3 regions of the Streptomyces sp. NPDC107581 genome follow, and region 1 is predicted to be linked to each of the others. Evidence: riboswitches for the same ligand, from Rfam matches in the RefSeq annotation. Region 1 holds a riboswitch; each other region holds the start of a gene.
What was found. A riboswitch is a leader RNA that binds a small molecule or an ion and turns the genes downstream of it on or off. The one in region 1 is predicted to bind cobalamin.

Region 1 (4,945 bases):
CTGTGCCCAGCGGGCCAGGCCACCGGCCGGCGGACGGCTGGCCATCGACCCGGACCGGCGCACCTACGTGCCCTACCCCGTGGAGACCCGCACCCCATGACACCTCCGACTCGGAGAGCAGGAGCAGCCACGTGACCAGCCGCGTCATCTTCGTCTCGCCCGCGACGAGCCCATCCCTGCGGCACGCACGCTTCTACGACGGCGACTCGATCGACGACATCGGAGCAGCCAACGCCCGCTCGGCGGCCGGCTCGCTGCCCGCACCCGCCCGCGTGGTCACATCCCCGAGTGCGCGTTGCCGACAGACGGCGGCGGCGCTCGCTCTCGACGGCTCGGACTCACCTCGGCTCGGGGGCCTGGATGTGGGCCGGTGGCGTGGCCGCACCCTGGACGACGTGGGGGCGGCCGAGCCGGAGGCGGTGGGCGCCTGGCTCTCCGATCCCACCTGGGCCGCGCACGGCGGGGAGTCGGTGCGGGACGTGTGCGACCGGGTCGGACAGTGGCTGGACACCGTGCGGGAGCTGGACGGCCGTACCGTCGCCGTGGTGGAACCGGAGGTGGTGCGGGCCGCTGTCGTGCACGTCCTGGGGCTGCCCTTGGCCGCCTTCTGGCGGCTCGACGTACCGCCGCTGACGGCGACGGAACTCAGCGGACGGTCCGGCCGCTGGAATCTGCGGCTCGGGCACGGCCTCGCCCCGTCGGAGACCACCCCGACGCACTGAGAACCAGCGGAGGAATGCCTCCGCTGGTTCTCGCGTCGTTCGCCGGTTCCGAGGGCCGCCTCCGGTTCAGGCGGCTGCGGCTCTCGGGTCCGTCATGCTGCGCCGACCGGCTCCGGTTGCTTCGGCGCCGGCTTGGCGGATGCCCGGATCGCCGGATCGAGCAGCCGCTCCGCCATGGGGGCGAAGACGAGGCCCAGGGCCGCCCACAGCAGGGCCTGCGCGGCGACGGAGAAGAAACGGAAGGAGAAGAGTACGTCTGCCGGAAAGCCCGGGTAGACGATGGCACCCTTGGAGTTCTTCAGGGGCAGGGGCGTCTCCGTGGCCTGGTGGCCGTACTCGTGCACGTTGGCGGAGAGTTCGCCGAGTTGCGGCAGCAGTGCCATCACGACGCCGATGGCGACGACGTACGCGGCGCCCGCGAGGAGCGTGGCGTTCCAGTTGCCGAAGCGCGACTGCAGACGCTTACCGAGCCAGACCGCCCCGACGAGGAACACGACGGAGCAGAGAACCATGACCAGGTACAGGTTGCCGCGGTCCTTGATCGTGTCCGGGTGCCCGATCGCCGGCGGGTTGGCCGGGTACTTCACGTACGGCACCAGGTAGAAGCCGAGGAAGCCGCCCAGGGCCACCAGCAGCGCCAGGTTGCGCGGACGCAGGTTGCCGACCCGGCCGAGACAGATGGCGTAGGCGACGGCGAACAGCGCGCCCATGGCGATGCCGAAGAAGACCATGCCCACGCCGATGCCGACGTTGGCCTGGATCGTCCGGCTGAAGATGTCCGGGTCGGGAGCCCCCGGTGCGATGCCGGCGGCCTTGTCGAGGGCCTCCTGTGCGGCATCGCGTCCGCTCTCGTAGTTGATGGCCTTGTTGATCTGCGGCTCGGCGAAGATCCGCGCGAAGACGAATGCGAGCAGACCGGCGACTGCGCCGGCGATGACGCCGCGCAGTATGAGTCTCTTTTCCATGTTCAGATGTCCGTGCTTGCTCTCGTCAGTGGCAGGGGAAGCCGAGGAAGTGGCGGGCGTCGTGCACGAACTCGTGGACGTGCATGTCCTTGCCGAAGACGGAGTAGGCGCCCTGGTCGACTCCGATGAAGTAGTAGATGGCCAGCGCGATCAACGCGGTTCCGGCCAGCCAGAGCACGGCCTTCGTGGCCGGCAGGACAACAGGGGTGGGAAGCGCCGCGGGCGCGGACATGCTGCTCATGAAATGAGCCCCTCCTTCAGGGGATCGTGCGTCCCTCAACCAATGGAGCGTCGCGACGGCCAAGTGTCTGACTCCAGCCCCACCCTTCGACGGGGCTGTCACAGTGGCGCGACCGTGCCGGATTTTCACCAGCTTCCTTAGGCCATCACTACATATGGAGAGTACGGACAGCGGCGATGATCCGTCAATCAGACAGATGGCCGAGAGTGTGCGATCCCGCGACCACTCCCGGCAATCTCGACGAGCACTCGGACCGACCGGCTCAAAGCTCCTGAAGGCAGGCCGGAGAGCCGGGACAGACGGTTCCCGTGCGGCAGATCCGTATATCTTTGGCAATGTGACCAGAGCCGCCGGTGAACCCCATCGCGACAGCGACCGGACGGCCAGTACCAGCCTCGCACTGGAATGTTTCAGGACAACAGGGGCCGCAGGGGAACCACGGAGAGCTGCCTCACGTTCTCCGGTACACCGACGCAGTCGATTCATGGCCTTGCCACAGAATCCTGCAGACACAACCTGGACCGCTCCGGGCAAGAGGCGGAGGAACTCAGTGGCAAGACGTCTCACACCACGCCGCATCACGCTCGGCGGCCGCGAAGTGGTCGCTCTCCCTCCGGAGGAGTATGAGCTGCTCGTCGCCAGCCGCCGGCAGATCGGCGGGCAGAGCGCTCGTGTGCGCGTCCTCGCCCAACAGGCGAAACGTACCGACCAGCTCCTGCAGGAGCTGGAGGCACTGATCGCCGCAGCGCGGGACGACTGCGGCCGGCAGTCCGCTGCGGAACCGGCGTTGTGCTCGAGGTCCTGCCCCGATGGCGAAGCCGAGGAAGGGAACACCGCAGGCGGCTGCCTTCGTTGCGCGATCGCGGCGCTGTTGCGTCAGCACAGGGACCTGGCAGTCTGAGCCACTTCACGGCCGCAGAATCGTTCATGCCCGATGGCCGCCGCGCCGGCCCGATGCACGGTCGGCACACAACACGTACGCGTCGTCCCGCCCGGCTTGATCTTCATCTCCTGCTGGGCGGGACGGAACGGGTCGGTGGTTCAGCGGTGCCGGAACTCGGCCGGCCGCTTGTCGACGAAGGCGCCCATGCCCTCCTTCTGGTCGGCGGTGGCGAACACCGCGTGGAACAGGCGCCGTTCGAAGCGGACGCCTTCCGCGAGCGTGGTCTCGAAGGCCCGCCCGACCGCTTCCTTGGCCATCATCGCGACCGGCAGCGACATGCCGGCGACGGTCTCGGCGACGGCCAGGGCCTCACCGAGCAGGTCGTCGGCGGGGACCACCCGGGAGACGAGCCCGGCTCGCTCGGCTTCGGTCGCGTCCATGGTGCGCCCGGTCAAACAGAGTTCCATGGCCTTGGCCTTGCCGACCGCGCGGGTCAGGCGCTGGGAACCGCCGATGCCGGGGATCACGCCGAGCTTGATCTCCGGCTGGCCGAAGACGGCCGTGTCGGCGGCGAGCAGGATGTCGCAGAGCATGGCGAGCTCGCAGCCGCCGCCGAGGGCGTATCCGGCGACCGCCGCCACCGTCGGCGTGCGGAGCTGTCCGAGGCGGTCCCAGGCGGCGAACCAGTCGGCGAGATACATGTCCATGTAGTTCTGCGGCTGCATCTCCTTGATGTCGGCGCCGGCCGCGAACGCCTTCGCCGAGCCCGTGATCACGATGCAGCCGCAGTCCGAGTCGCGGTCGACGTCCTCGGTCGCCGCGACGACTTCGTTCATGACCTGAAGGTTCAACGCATTGAGGGCCTGGGGACGGTTGAGCGTGAGCAGCGCGGTGCGGCCCTTGCGCTCGACGAGGATCGTCTCGTACTCGGCGTCCCGCTCCTTGGTGGTCATCCCTGTTCTCCGCTCTGATCCCTGATGGTGCGGACGATGCCGGAGAAGTCCTCCGTGGCACCGACTCGCTCGGCATACGCGGCGTACAACTCGGAAGCGCGCAAGCCGAGTTCCGCGTGCACTCCGCCCGCTCGGACCGCGTTGGCCGCGAGCCCCAGGTCCTTGGCCATGAGGGCGGCCGCGAATCCCGGACGGTAGTCCCGGTTGGCCGGACTGCTCGGCACGGGCCCGGGGACCGGGCAGTTGACGCTGAGGGCCCAGCACTGCCCGGACGCCGTGGCGGCCACGTCGTACAGGGCCTGGTGGGACAGGCCGAGGCTCTCGCCGAGGACGAACGCCTCGCTGACGGCGATCATGGAGATGCCGAGGATCATGTTGTTGCAGATCTTCGCGGCCTGCCCGGCGCCCGGGCCGCCGCAGTGGACGGCCTTCTTGCCCATCGCCTCCAGCAGGGGACGCGCCTCACCGAATTCGCTCTCGCCCCCGCCGGCCATGAAGGTGAGCGTGGCCGCTTCGGCTCCCACCACTCCCCCGGAGACCGGTGCGTCCAGAGCCTGCATCCCTGCGTCGACCGCGCGTTCGTGCGCGGCGCGGGCGTCGGCGACGTCGATGGTGGAGCAGTCGACGAACAGGGTGCCGGGCCGGGCCGCGGAGAGGACGGTGTCGTAGAGGTCGAGGACGTGACGGCCGGCAGGGAGCATGGTGATGACCACCTCGGCGTCCGTCACCGCCTCGGCCGCGGTTCCGGCGGGCTCGACGCCCGCTTGCGCAGCACCGTCCACAGCGTCGGACACCAGGTCGTGTCCACGCACGCGGTGGCCCGCTTTGACCAGGTTGGCGGCCATGGGCGCGCCCATGTGCCCGAGTCCGATGAACGCGACGGTTCGGCTCACCAGGCCACCTCCGGGGTGTCGGTACCGGCGAGTCCGAGCTCGTGCTCGCCGAGGGGGGTGAAGAAGCGTTCGACGTCGGTGTCGGTCACCTCGACAAGGGTGGCCGGCGACCAGTGCGGGGTGCGGTCCTTGTCGATGACCTGGGCGCGGATGCCCTCCACCAGGTCGTGCGTGCGCAGGGTCGCGCAGGAGACGCGGTACTCCTGGTCGAGGACCCGCTCGATGGGGCCGAGGTGCCGAGCACGGAGCAGGGCGGCCAGAGTCACCTTCAGAGCCGTCGGTGACTTG
Region 2 (4,945 bases), on a different contig from region 1:
GTGGCTGGCAGTCTCTACGGACTACGGCAGGCGGTCGTACTGGCAGAAGCCACGAAGAACAGGACTCCCTCCCGGCCTCCTGTACAGGTGGTCGTGCGGCTCCGGTGGAGGACGGACACCCTCGGTGCGGCCTCCGGGATCCTCTTCGCGCGCCTCCGCCGTGCAGGTGGTGGCGCAGGGAATGGTCCGGATCTCGACCGAGGCGGGCCCGCGCACCGCGGCCGGCCTGCCCTTGGCCCCGTTCCTCGATCGATCGCCGGCACCAGCTGCCAGGTCTTCCATTTGGTCTATACCGGTGTGCCCTTGTGTCGAGGGTTGAGGCGAGGGTGTTTATCCCGCTCTCTCCGGGTCACGCGACCTTGTGGGAACGAGGTGCCGGCCGGGACCGTCCACACCGCGTCTGTGCGGCGTGCGGCGCAGTGAGAGCGGCAGCCGCACCTCGCCGATCGGACGTCGATGCCCGAGGACGCGGCGTCACTGCTGACGCATCACGAAAGGCAGACTCATGACGGAGATCCGACCCGCCACCACGAGCGATTCCGGCGCACCGGTGGAGAGTGACGAACACTCGCTCACCGTGGGTCCCGGGGGACCGATCCTGCTGCAGGACGCCTACCTGATCGAGCAGATGGCGCAGTTCAACCGGGAGCGGATTCCCGAGCGCCAGCCGCACGCCAAGGGAAGCGGCGCCTTCGGCTCCTTCGAGGTGACCCACGATGTCAGTGCCTGCACGAAGGCGGCCGTGTTCCAGCCCGGCACCCGCACCGACCTGGTCATCCGCTTCTCGACCGTGGCCGGCGAGCGCGGCAGCCCGGACACCTGGCGTGATCCTCGCGGCTTCGCGGTGAAGTTCTACACCGGCGAAGGCAACTACGACATGGTCGGCAACAACACTCCGGTGTTCTTCGTGAAGGACCCGATGAAGTTCCAGCACTTCATCCGGTCCCAGAAGCGTCGTGCCGACAACAACCTGCGTGACCACGACATGCAGTGGGACTTCTGGACGCTCTCCCCTGAGTCCGCCCACCAGGTCGCCTGGCTGATGGGAGACCGGGGCATTCCGCGGACCTGGCGCCACATGAACGGCTACACCTCCCACACGTACATGTGGATCAACGCCGACGGCGAGCGGTTCTGGGTGAAGTACCACTTCAAGACCGATCAGGGCATCGAATTCTTCACCCAGCACGAGGCCGACCAGATGGCCGCGGCCGACACGGACTACCACATGCGGGACCTCTTCGAGCACATCAGGGACGGTGATTACCCCAGCTGGACCCTGTACGTCCAGGTCATGCCGTACGAGGAAGCCGCGGGATACCGGTTCAACCCGTTCGACCTCACCAAGGTGTGGCCGCACGGGGACTACCCGCTGATCCCGGTCGGCCGCATGACGCTCGACCGTAACCCCACCGACAACCACGCTCAGATCGAACAGGCGGCGTTCCAGCCCAACAACTTCGTCCCCGGCATCGGACCGAGCCCGGACCGCATGCTGCTGGCCAGGCTGTTCTCCTACGCGGACGCCCACCGCCACCGCATCGGCGCCAACTACCAGCAGCTTCCCGTGAACGCCCCCGTCGTCGACGTCCACACGTACTCCAAGGACGGGGCGATGGCCTACCGGAACACGACCGACCCGGTGTACGCCCCGAACTCCAAGGGAGGCCCCACGGCGGACACGGAGCGTTACGGATCCCCGCCCAGCTGGACGGCCGACGGCGAGATCACCCGCGCCGCCTACGTCTCCCACTCGGAGGACGACGACTGGGGGCAGCCCGGCACCATGGTGCGCGAGGTCCTGGACGACGCCGCCCGTGACCGGCTGGTCGACAACGTCGTCGGACATCTCCTCGACGGAGTGAGCGAACCCGTCCTCGAGCGTGCCTTCGCCTACTGGTCGAACATCGACGAAACCATCGGCAAGCGCATCGCCGACGGCGTACGGGCCAAGGCCGACGAGAAGGACCCCAAGGCTGCCGAACAGGGCAACCCGGCCCGGAGCTCCATGCAGCACAAGGCTTGAGAGGCTCGACCGGCCCTGGGGGCGAGGGCGACTCACGGGACGCCGGGTGTGTCGGGTGACTGCCGGCCTCAGGCCGTGGCCTCGGGCGGAAGAGCAGCGGAGTCGGGCAGCGCCGCCGTGCCGGGGTCGGTCGGCTAACCTGGTCCGGCCGTGGTGCTCGGGAAGACCGGTGCACCGTGTCCGATCAGTTCGGACACGGGAGTCCGGAGCGGCCCTCGCCACTGTGATCGGGAAGTCTTCGCACCATTCCTGCTCCTCGCCGGGAGCAGGCGGCCACTGGGCGCATGCCGCGCCTGGGAAGGCCGGGCGGCGCGGACGTTCGACCCGTCAGCCAGGAGACCGGCCACGGCACCGTACGACGACCCGTCCACGAGGTGCTGGAGAGGCTGCCCGACATGACCCTGCCCGAAAACCCCGCCCCGCCGTCCTCGGACACCGGAATACCGGCCACGCATTCGCTGCGGTGGGAGCGCCGTGACTGGCTTCGCACCGGCGGTCTGCTCGCCGTCATCGCGGCCCTGCACGTCGTGGCCTTCATGATCCTGATCATGCTGGTCGCCCCGAACCACTACACGGTCGGCAAGCAGGTGTTCGGTGTGGGACTCGGCATCACCGCCTACACCCTGGGCATGCGGCACGCCTTCGACGCCGACCACATCGCGGCCATCGACAACACCACCCGCAAGCTCATGGCGGACGGCAAGCGCCCGGTGTCGGTCGGGTTCTGGTTCGCGTTGGGGCACTCGACGATCGTGGTCGCGATGGCCACCCTCATCGCCGCCGGCGCCCGGGTGACCGGCACCCTGCTCAACGAGAACTCCGACGCCCATGTGACGCTCGGCCTGATCGGCACCACCGTCTCCGGCACCTTCCTCTACCTGATCGCGGCCCTCAACCTGGTCGCCCTCACCGGGATCTACCGGGTCTTCAAGGCCATGCGCGCCGGTGAGTTCGACGAGCACGAGCTGGAGAAGCACCTCGACAACCGCGGCTTCATGAACCGCATCCTGGGCCGGTTGACGAAGTCCATCACCCGGCCCGGCCAGATGTACCCCGTAGGCGTCCTGTTCGGGCTGGGCTTCGACACCGCCACCGAGGTCGCCCTGATGGTCATGGCCGGCTCCGGCGCCGCCGCGGGGCTGCCCTGGTACGCGATCCTGTGCCTGCCCCTGCTGTTCGCCGCGGGTATGAGCCTGTTCGACACCCTCGACGGCTGCTTCATGAACTTCGCCTACCACTGGGCGTTCTCCAACCCGGTCCGCAAGGTCTACTACAACCTCACCATCACCGGCCTCTCCATCGCGGTCGCCTTCATCATCGGCACCATCGAGCTCGTCAGCGTCCTGCACGACAACCTCGGCCTCCAGGACGGGATCACCGACTGGATCTCCGGCATCGACCTGGACAACGTCGGCTACATCATCGTCGGTCTCTTCGTCGTCGTCTGGGCCTGCGCCATCGCCTACTGGCGCCTGGCGGGCGTCGAACACCGCTGGAACGCGAAGACCGCCGAAGCCGACTGACGCGGCCACAGCCGTACCGCGCGTTCACTTCTGCGCCGCCGACCTCTCCATGGCGTTGCACGGCAGCGGTGGGCCTGTTGGCCTGCCATCGGTGCGCGGGAGGCCGGTGCGGACGCCGGCGGCGCTGAGGTGGGTGTCGGTCGTCGCGCTGGATTCCGCCGGCATCAGCGGCGTCGCAGCGACGGGTCGAGCAGAGCGGGCGGGGTGTCGTTCTTCTCGTGCGCGGCGAGGTCGGTGCCGGGAGCCACGATTCCGTCGATCGCATCGAGCACGTCGGCGGGAAGCACGGTGTCGGCGGCGGCGAGCTGGGAGTGGAGGTGCTCCAGTGTGCGGGGGCCGATGAGCGCGCTGGTCACGGCCGGATGCGCGGTCACGAAGCCGAGCGCGAGCTGGATCACGGTCAGGCCGGCCTCGTCGGCCACCTTCACCAACTGCTCCACGGCGTCGAGCCTGGCCCAGTTGGACGGAACGGTGAGGTCGAAGCGCTGCGGCATGAACGCCGACCGGCTGGTGGTGATGTCCCGGCCCGCGCGGATCGCCCCCGACAGCCAGCCCGAGGCCAGCGGGCTCCACACCAGCACACCCATCCCGTACTCCTCGGTCACGGGCAGGACGTGGGCTTCGACGCCGCGCTGCAGGATCGAGTAGCTGGGCTGCTCGGTGACGTAACGGCTCAGGCGGTGCTCGCGGGCGGCCCACTGTGCCTGCACGAGGCGGTGGGCAGGAAAGGTCGAGGAGCCGAAGTGACGTATCTTTCCGGCGCGTTGGAGGTCGGTCAGGGCCGAGAGCGTCTCCTCGTCGCTGGTGCTCGGGTCCCACCGGTGGACCTGGTAGAGATCGATGTGGTCGACGCCGAGGCGGCGCAGGCTGTCGTCCAGCGCGCTGACCAGCCAGCGGCGTGAACTGCCCCGGTGGTTGCGTGCGTCGGCCATGGGCAGCCCGGCCTTCGTGGCCAGCACGATGTCGTCGCGGCGGCCGGCAATGGCCCTGCCGACCATCTCTTCGGACTCGCCGCCGCTGTACACGTCGGCGGTGTCGATGAGATTGATCCCGGCCTCGAGCGCGGCATCCACGAGGGCGGTGACGTCGTCCTGGCCGGTGCGCCCGATCTTGCCGAAGTTCATCGCGCCGAGCGCGAGAGAGCTGACCTGCACACCGGTGCGGCCCAACGTGCGGTACTGCATGACGTGTCTCCTCCATCTGCGATGCGGCGTGGTGCCCGATGGCACAACACGGCTCGACTGCCGGCCCGCTGCCCTGGACGTCACGAGCAAGCGGAACCGTGTTCCGTTAGACGATACGGAACGTCGTTCCGTATCGCAAGGGCGGGAGCGGGACGGAGGGGAGGGCGCCTCGTCGCCGGTGCCCTCCGGCGTGCGAAGGAGCGCCTCGGGCG
Region 3 (4,945 bases), on a different contig from region 1:
GGACTCGGGGTTCTCCAGGGAGCAGGCGACGGCGTCGGGGTCGGCCGCCTGCTGGACGGGGATGGTCGCCTGGGCCTGTGCGGCGCGGGCGATCCGGGTCGCGGGGCGCGAGCGCAGGTAGTACGTCGTCTTCAGGCCCGACTTCCAGGCGTACGCGTACATCGAGGAGAGCTTGCCGATGGTCGGCGTCTCCAGGAACAGGTTCAGGGACTGCGACTGGTCCAGGAACGGCGTACGGGCCGCGGCCATGTCGATCAGGCCGCGCTGCGGGATCTCCCACGCCGTGCGGTACAGCGCCCGCACATCGGCCGGGATCCACACGAAGTCCTGCACGGAGCCGTTGGACTCGCGCAGCGCCTCACGGGTCCGCGCGTCCCAGACGCCCAGCTCCTTCAGGTCCTGCACCAGGTACGAGTTGACCTGCAGGAACTCACCGGACAGGGTCTCGCGCTTGAACAGATTGGAGACCTGCGGCTCGATGCACTCGTACACGCCCGCGATGGAGGCGATGGTCGCGGTCGGGGCGATCGCGAGGAGCAGCGAGTTGCGCATGCCGACCGAGGCGATCCGCTCGCGCAGGGCCGCCCAGCGCTCGGGCCAGTTCAGCTCGGCGTCGTAGTGGTCGGGGTGCAGCACACCCTGCGCCGTACGGGTCTTCTCCCAGGCGGGCAGCGGGCCGTTGCGCTCGGCGAGGTCGGCGGAGGCCTCGTACGCGGCGAGCATGATGCGCTCGGCGATCCGCGTGGACAGGGCCTTGGCCTCGGGGGAGTCGAAGGGCAGGCGCAGCTTGAAGAAGACGTCCTGCAGCCCCATCGCGCCCAGGCCCACCGGACGCCACCTGGCGTTGGAGCGGCCCGCCTGCTCGGTCGGGTAGAAGTTGATGTCGACCACGCGGTCCAGGAAGGTGACGGCCGTGCGGACCGTCTCGTCCAGGCGCTTCCAGTCGATGTCCCCGTCGCCCACGAAGGCGCCGAGGTTGACCGAGCCCAGGTTGCAGACCGCCGTCTCCCCGTCGTCCGTGACCTCCAGGATCTCCGTGCAGAGGTTGGAGGAGTGGACGACATGGCCCGCGGTCGCCGTCTGGTTGGCGGTCCGGTTGGCGGCGTCCTTGAAGGTCATCCAGCCGTTGCCGGTCTGCGCGAGGGTACGCATCATGCGGCCGTACAGATCGCGGGCCGGGATCGTCTTCTTCGCGAGCCCCGCGGCCTCCGCCCTGCGGTAGGCGGCGTCGAACTCCGCGCCCCACAGGTCGACCAGCTCCGGCACGTCGGCCGGGGAGAACAGCGACCACTGCGCGTCGGCGTTGACCCGGCGCATGAACTCGTCCGGGATCCAGTGCGCGAGGTTCAGGTTGTGCGTACGGCGGGCGTCCTCACCGGTGTTGTCCCGCAGCTCCAGGAACTCCTCGATGTCGGAGTGCCAGGTCTCCAGGTACACGGCCGCGGCACCCTTGCGCCGGCCGCCCTGGTTCACCGCGGCCACCGAGGCGTCCAGGGTCTTCAGGAACGGGACGATGCCGTTGGAGTGCCCGTTGGTGCCGCGGATCAGCGAACCGCGGCTGCGGATGCGGGAGTACGACAGACCGATGCCGCCGGCGTGCTTCGAGAGGCGGGCGACCTGGTGGTAGCGGTCGTAGATGGAGTCCAGCTCGTCCAGCGGGGAGTCCAGCAGATAGCAGGACGACATCTGCGGGTGGCGCGTGCCGGAGTTGAAGAGCGTGGGGGAGGAGGGCAGGTAGTCGAGTCGGCTCATGAGCCCGTAGAGCGCGGCGACCTCGTCCACGGCGTGGCTGCTGTCGTCCTCGGCGAGGCCCGCGGCGACGCGCAGCATGAAGTGCTGGGGCGTCTCGATCACCTGGCGGGTGATCGGGTGGCGCAGCAGATAGCGGCTGTGCAGGGTGCGCAGGCCGAAGTAGCCGAAGCGGTCGTCGGCGGTCCGGTCGATCAGGGAGTCCAGCCGGGCGGCGTGCAGCCGGACGAACTCCGCGGTCCGGTCGGCGACGAGACCCTCGCGGTGGCCCACGGTCACGGACTCGGTGAAGGACGTCACACCCTGCGAGGCGGCCTCCGCGCGGATGGAGAGGGTCAGCAGCCGGGCGGCCAGCCGGGAGTAGGCGGGGTCCTCGGAGATGAGGCCGGCGGCCGCCTCCGTGGCCAGCTCGCGCAACTCCGCCTCGTCGGCCCGGGCGGACCGGCCGCGCAGCGCGGCCGCGGCGACCCGGCCGGGGTCGGCGTCGGGGAGGTCGGCGGTCAGCTCGGTCAGGGTCCGCAGCAGTGCGGTACCGGGACCGTCGGTCTCCACCGCTTCGGTCGCCTGGATGACTGAAGCCGGGTCGGCTGGCGCGATGGTCACGTGGGGCTCTCCCTCGCTCGGCACGGGGCCTTGCGGAGGGCAGGGGGCAGCACGAGCGCGCACGGCGTCGCGTCCACCCGCCCACTCCACGAGGCCCGGACGTCTCAAGGCACCCGGACCGGACGGTCGGGCGCGCGCTGTCGGCAGGTCCTCGGACTGACACAGGCGTGCGGATGCACGCAAGTACACCGTTGCGGGACAGTTCCGGATTCGCACCGGATTCCCCTGCGACGACAGCGAGGATGAGCATACATCTAGTGCCGGGCTGTCACGTCACCCCCAGATGTTGTGTCGCCGTGGCTTCAGAGGGTCAACTCGCAGATGAGGAGAGTGATGTCGTCCAGGTGGGGCGCGGTTCCGGTCCCGTGCGGGTGTGCGAACGCGGGCACGGAACAGCGGGCCGCCGTGATGGTGGGCTCTCGGCGGCCCGCTGCAGGTTGTTCCGTGGCCGTCCGCGTCGGCGTGCGGCGCCCCCGCACGCCGACGCGGCCCCGCGCCCCCGGGTGCTTCAGTGGGCGCTTCCTGCGGTCGCGGGCGGAAGCTCGGCCCGGACCCCCGGCTCGCCCGCGTCGGCCGTGTAGTCCTCCGGGCGGGTCTGGTCGAGGCCCTCGGGGGCCTTCACGGCCTTCAGGACGACGGTCAGGACCACGGTGACCACCACGTTCATCACGAACGCGGTCAGGCCGATGTAGCCGATCTCACCGATGCCCGGGATGTCCTTGGCGCTGCCGCCGAAGTGCTTCTGGGTCGGGGAGGCGACCCCGTAGGCGGCGACCGTGCCGTACACCATGCCGACCGCCCAGCCGGCCAGCAGCGCCCAGCGGTGGAACCAGCGGGTGAACAGGCCGCCGACCAGCGCCGGGAAGGTCTGCAGGATCCAGATGCCGCCCAGCAGCTGGAAGTTGATGGCGACCGTTTTGTCCATGGTCAGGACGAAGACCAGCGCGCCGACCTTCACCAGCAGCGACACGAACTTGGAGACCTGGGCCTCCTGCTTCGGCGTGGCGTCCGGCTTGATGAAGTCCTTGTAGATGTTGCGGGTGAAGAGGTTCGCCGCCGCGATGGACATGATGGCCGCGGGCACGAGGGCGCCGATACCGATCGCCGCGAAGGCCACGCCCGCGAACCAGTCCGGGAACATGTCCTCGAACAGCTGTGGGATCGCCAGCTGCCCGTTGGTGACCTTCACCCCGGCCGCGATCGCCATGAACCCGAGGAGGGCCAGCAGGCCCAGCATCAGCGAGTACAGCGGCAGGATCGTGGTGTTGCGCCGGATCACCTCACGGCTCCTGGACGACAGCGTCGCGGTGATCGAGTGCGGGTACATGAACAGGGCGAGCGCCGAGCCGAGCGCCAGCGTGGCGTACGTCCACTGGCCCGCCTCCGGCGGGGCGAGCGCGCCGCGTGGCTTGCCCGTGGCCGGGTTGACCTGGCTGAAGGCGTGGCCGGCCTTGGCGAAGATGTCGTCGAACCCGCCGAGCTTCATCGGGATGTAGATGATCGCCACCGCGATCACGATGTAGATCAGCGCGTCCTTGACGAACGCGATCAGCGCGGGGGCACGCAGGCCCGAGGAGTAGGTGTAGGCCGCCAGCACGCCGAAGGCGATGAGCAGCGGCAGGTCCTTCACGAACCAGTTGGTGTTCTCCCCGCCGCCCACGCCCATCACGTCCAGCACCGCCTGGATGCCGACGAGCTGGAGCGCGATGTACGGCATCGTCGCGAGGATGCCGGTCAGCGCCACGGCCAGCGACAGGCCCTTGGAGCCGAACCGGCCGCGCACGAAGTCGGAGGTCGTCACATAGCCGTGCTTGTGGGACACCGACCACAGGCGCGGCAGGAACGTGAAGATCAGCGGGTAGACCAGGATCGTGTACGGCACCGCGAAGAAGCCGGCCGCGCCCGCCGAGTAGATCGCCGCCGGCACGGCGACGAAGGTGTACGCCGTGTACAGGTCGCCGCCGAGCAGGAACCAGGTGATCCAGGTGCCGAACGATCGTCCGCCCAGGCCCCACTCGTCCAGGGAGTGCTCGTTGTCGGCCCTGCGCCAGCGGGCGGCCAGGAAGCCCATGACCGTGACGGCCAGGAAGAAGAAGATGAAGACGCCGAGCGCGACGCCGTTGACGCCGGTCTTCACTTCGCCGCACCCCCGTTCGCGCCCTCGCGGGAGCGCTGGTCACGCCGCCACAGCTGGTAGGCCACCACCGTGAGCACGGTGGAGAGCGGCACCCACAGCATCTGGTACCAGTAGAAGAACGGGATGCCTATGAAGGCCGGGTCCGTCTTGGCGTACGAGCCGACCCACAGCATCGCCACGAAGGGTGCGACGAGACACAGGCCGATGATCACGCGAACCGGTGTCACGACCGGTGGTCTCACTTCAGGCGTTTCGGACATCCCACGGCTCCGTCCCCTCGCTGATCACCTGTGTAATGCGCAGGCAATCTAGGTGACGGTGTCGCGGCAGCGGAAGACCTCGTCCGTATACCGGTATGTCGATTTGGGGGTCGAGATGTGAAGACCTCGGGTCCCTCTAGTCCTGCGGGCGCTTGAGCCGTGCCACGAACTTGTAGCGGTCGCCCCGGTAGACGGA

Region 2: it holds a riboswitch for cobalamin, as region 1 does, so the genes downstream of both, nicT (Nickel transporter NicT) here and ACZ7P3_RS36915 (CbtB domain-containing protein) in region 1, are expected to answer to the same signal.
Region 3: it holds a riboswitch for cobalamin, as region 1 does, so the genes downstream of both, ACZ7P3_RS22860 (ribonucleoside-diphosphate reductase subunit alpha) here and ACZ7P3_RS36915 (CbtB domain-containing protein) in region 1, are expected to answer to the same signal.

What each region holds. Positions count from the first base shown of each region.
Region 1 covers NZ_JBVKBH010000020.1:14,699-19,643, forward strand. Annotated here, with positions in the region: gene ACZ7P3_RS36900 (short-chain fatty acyl-CoA regulator family protein) at 1-100, shown strand, start outside; gene ACZ7P3_RS36905 (histidine phosphatase family protein) at 132-722, shown strand; gene ACZ7P3_RS36910 (CbtA family protein) at 815-1,687, opposite strand; gene ACZ7P3_RS36915 (CbtB domain-containing protein) at 1,713-1,928, opposite strand; adenosylcobalamin (AdoCbl) riboswitch at 1,970-2,092, opposite strand; gene ACZ7P3_RS36920 (hypothetical protein) at 2,479-2,829, shown strand; gene ACZ7P3_RS36925 (enoyl-CoA hydratase) at 2,970-3,764, opposite strand; gene mmsB (3-hydroxyisobutyrate dehydrogenase) at 3,761-4,657, opposite strand; gene ACZ7P3_RS36935 (enoyl-CoA hydratase/isomerase family protein) at 4,654-4,945, opposite strand, start outside.
Region 2 covers NZ_JBVKBH010000004.1:396,918-401,862, reverse strand. Annotated here, with positions in the region: gene ACZ7P3_RS11775 (catalase) at 506-2,026, shown strand; cobalamin riboswitch at 2,161-2,388, shown strand; gene nicT (Nickel transporter NicT) at 2,422-3,549, shown strand; gene ACZ7P3_RS11765 (aldo/keto reductase) at 3,714-4,733, opposite strand.
Region 3 covers NZ_JBVKBH010000008.1:332,003-336,947, forward strand. Annotated here, with positions in the region: gene ACZ7P3_RS22860 (ribonucleoside-diphosphate reductase subunit alpha) at 1-2,352, opposite strand, end outside; cobalamin riboswitch at 2,478-2,602, opposite strand; gene mctP (monocarboxylate uptake permease MctP) at 2,861-4,489, opposite strand; gene ACZ7P3_RS22870 (DUF3311 domain-containing protein) at 4,486-4,749, opposite strand; gene ACZ7P3_RS22875 (GntR family transcriptional regulator) at 4,886-4,945, opposite strand, start outside.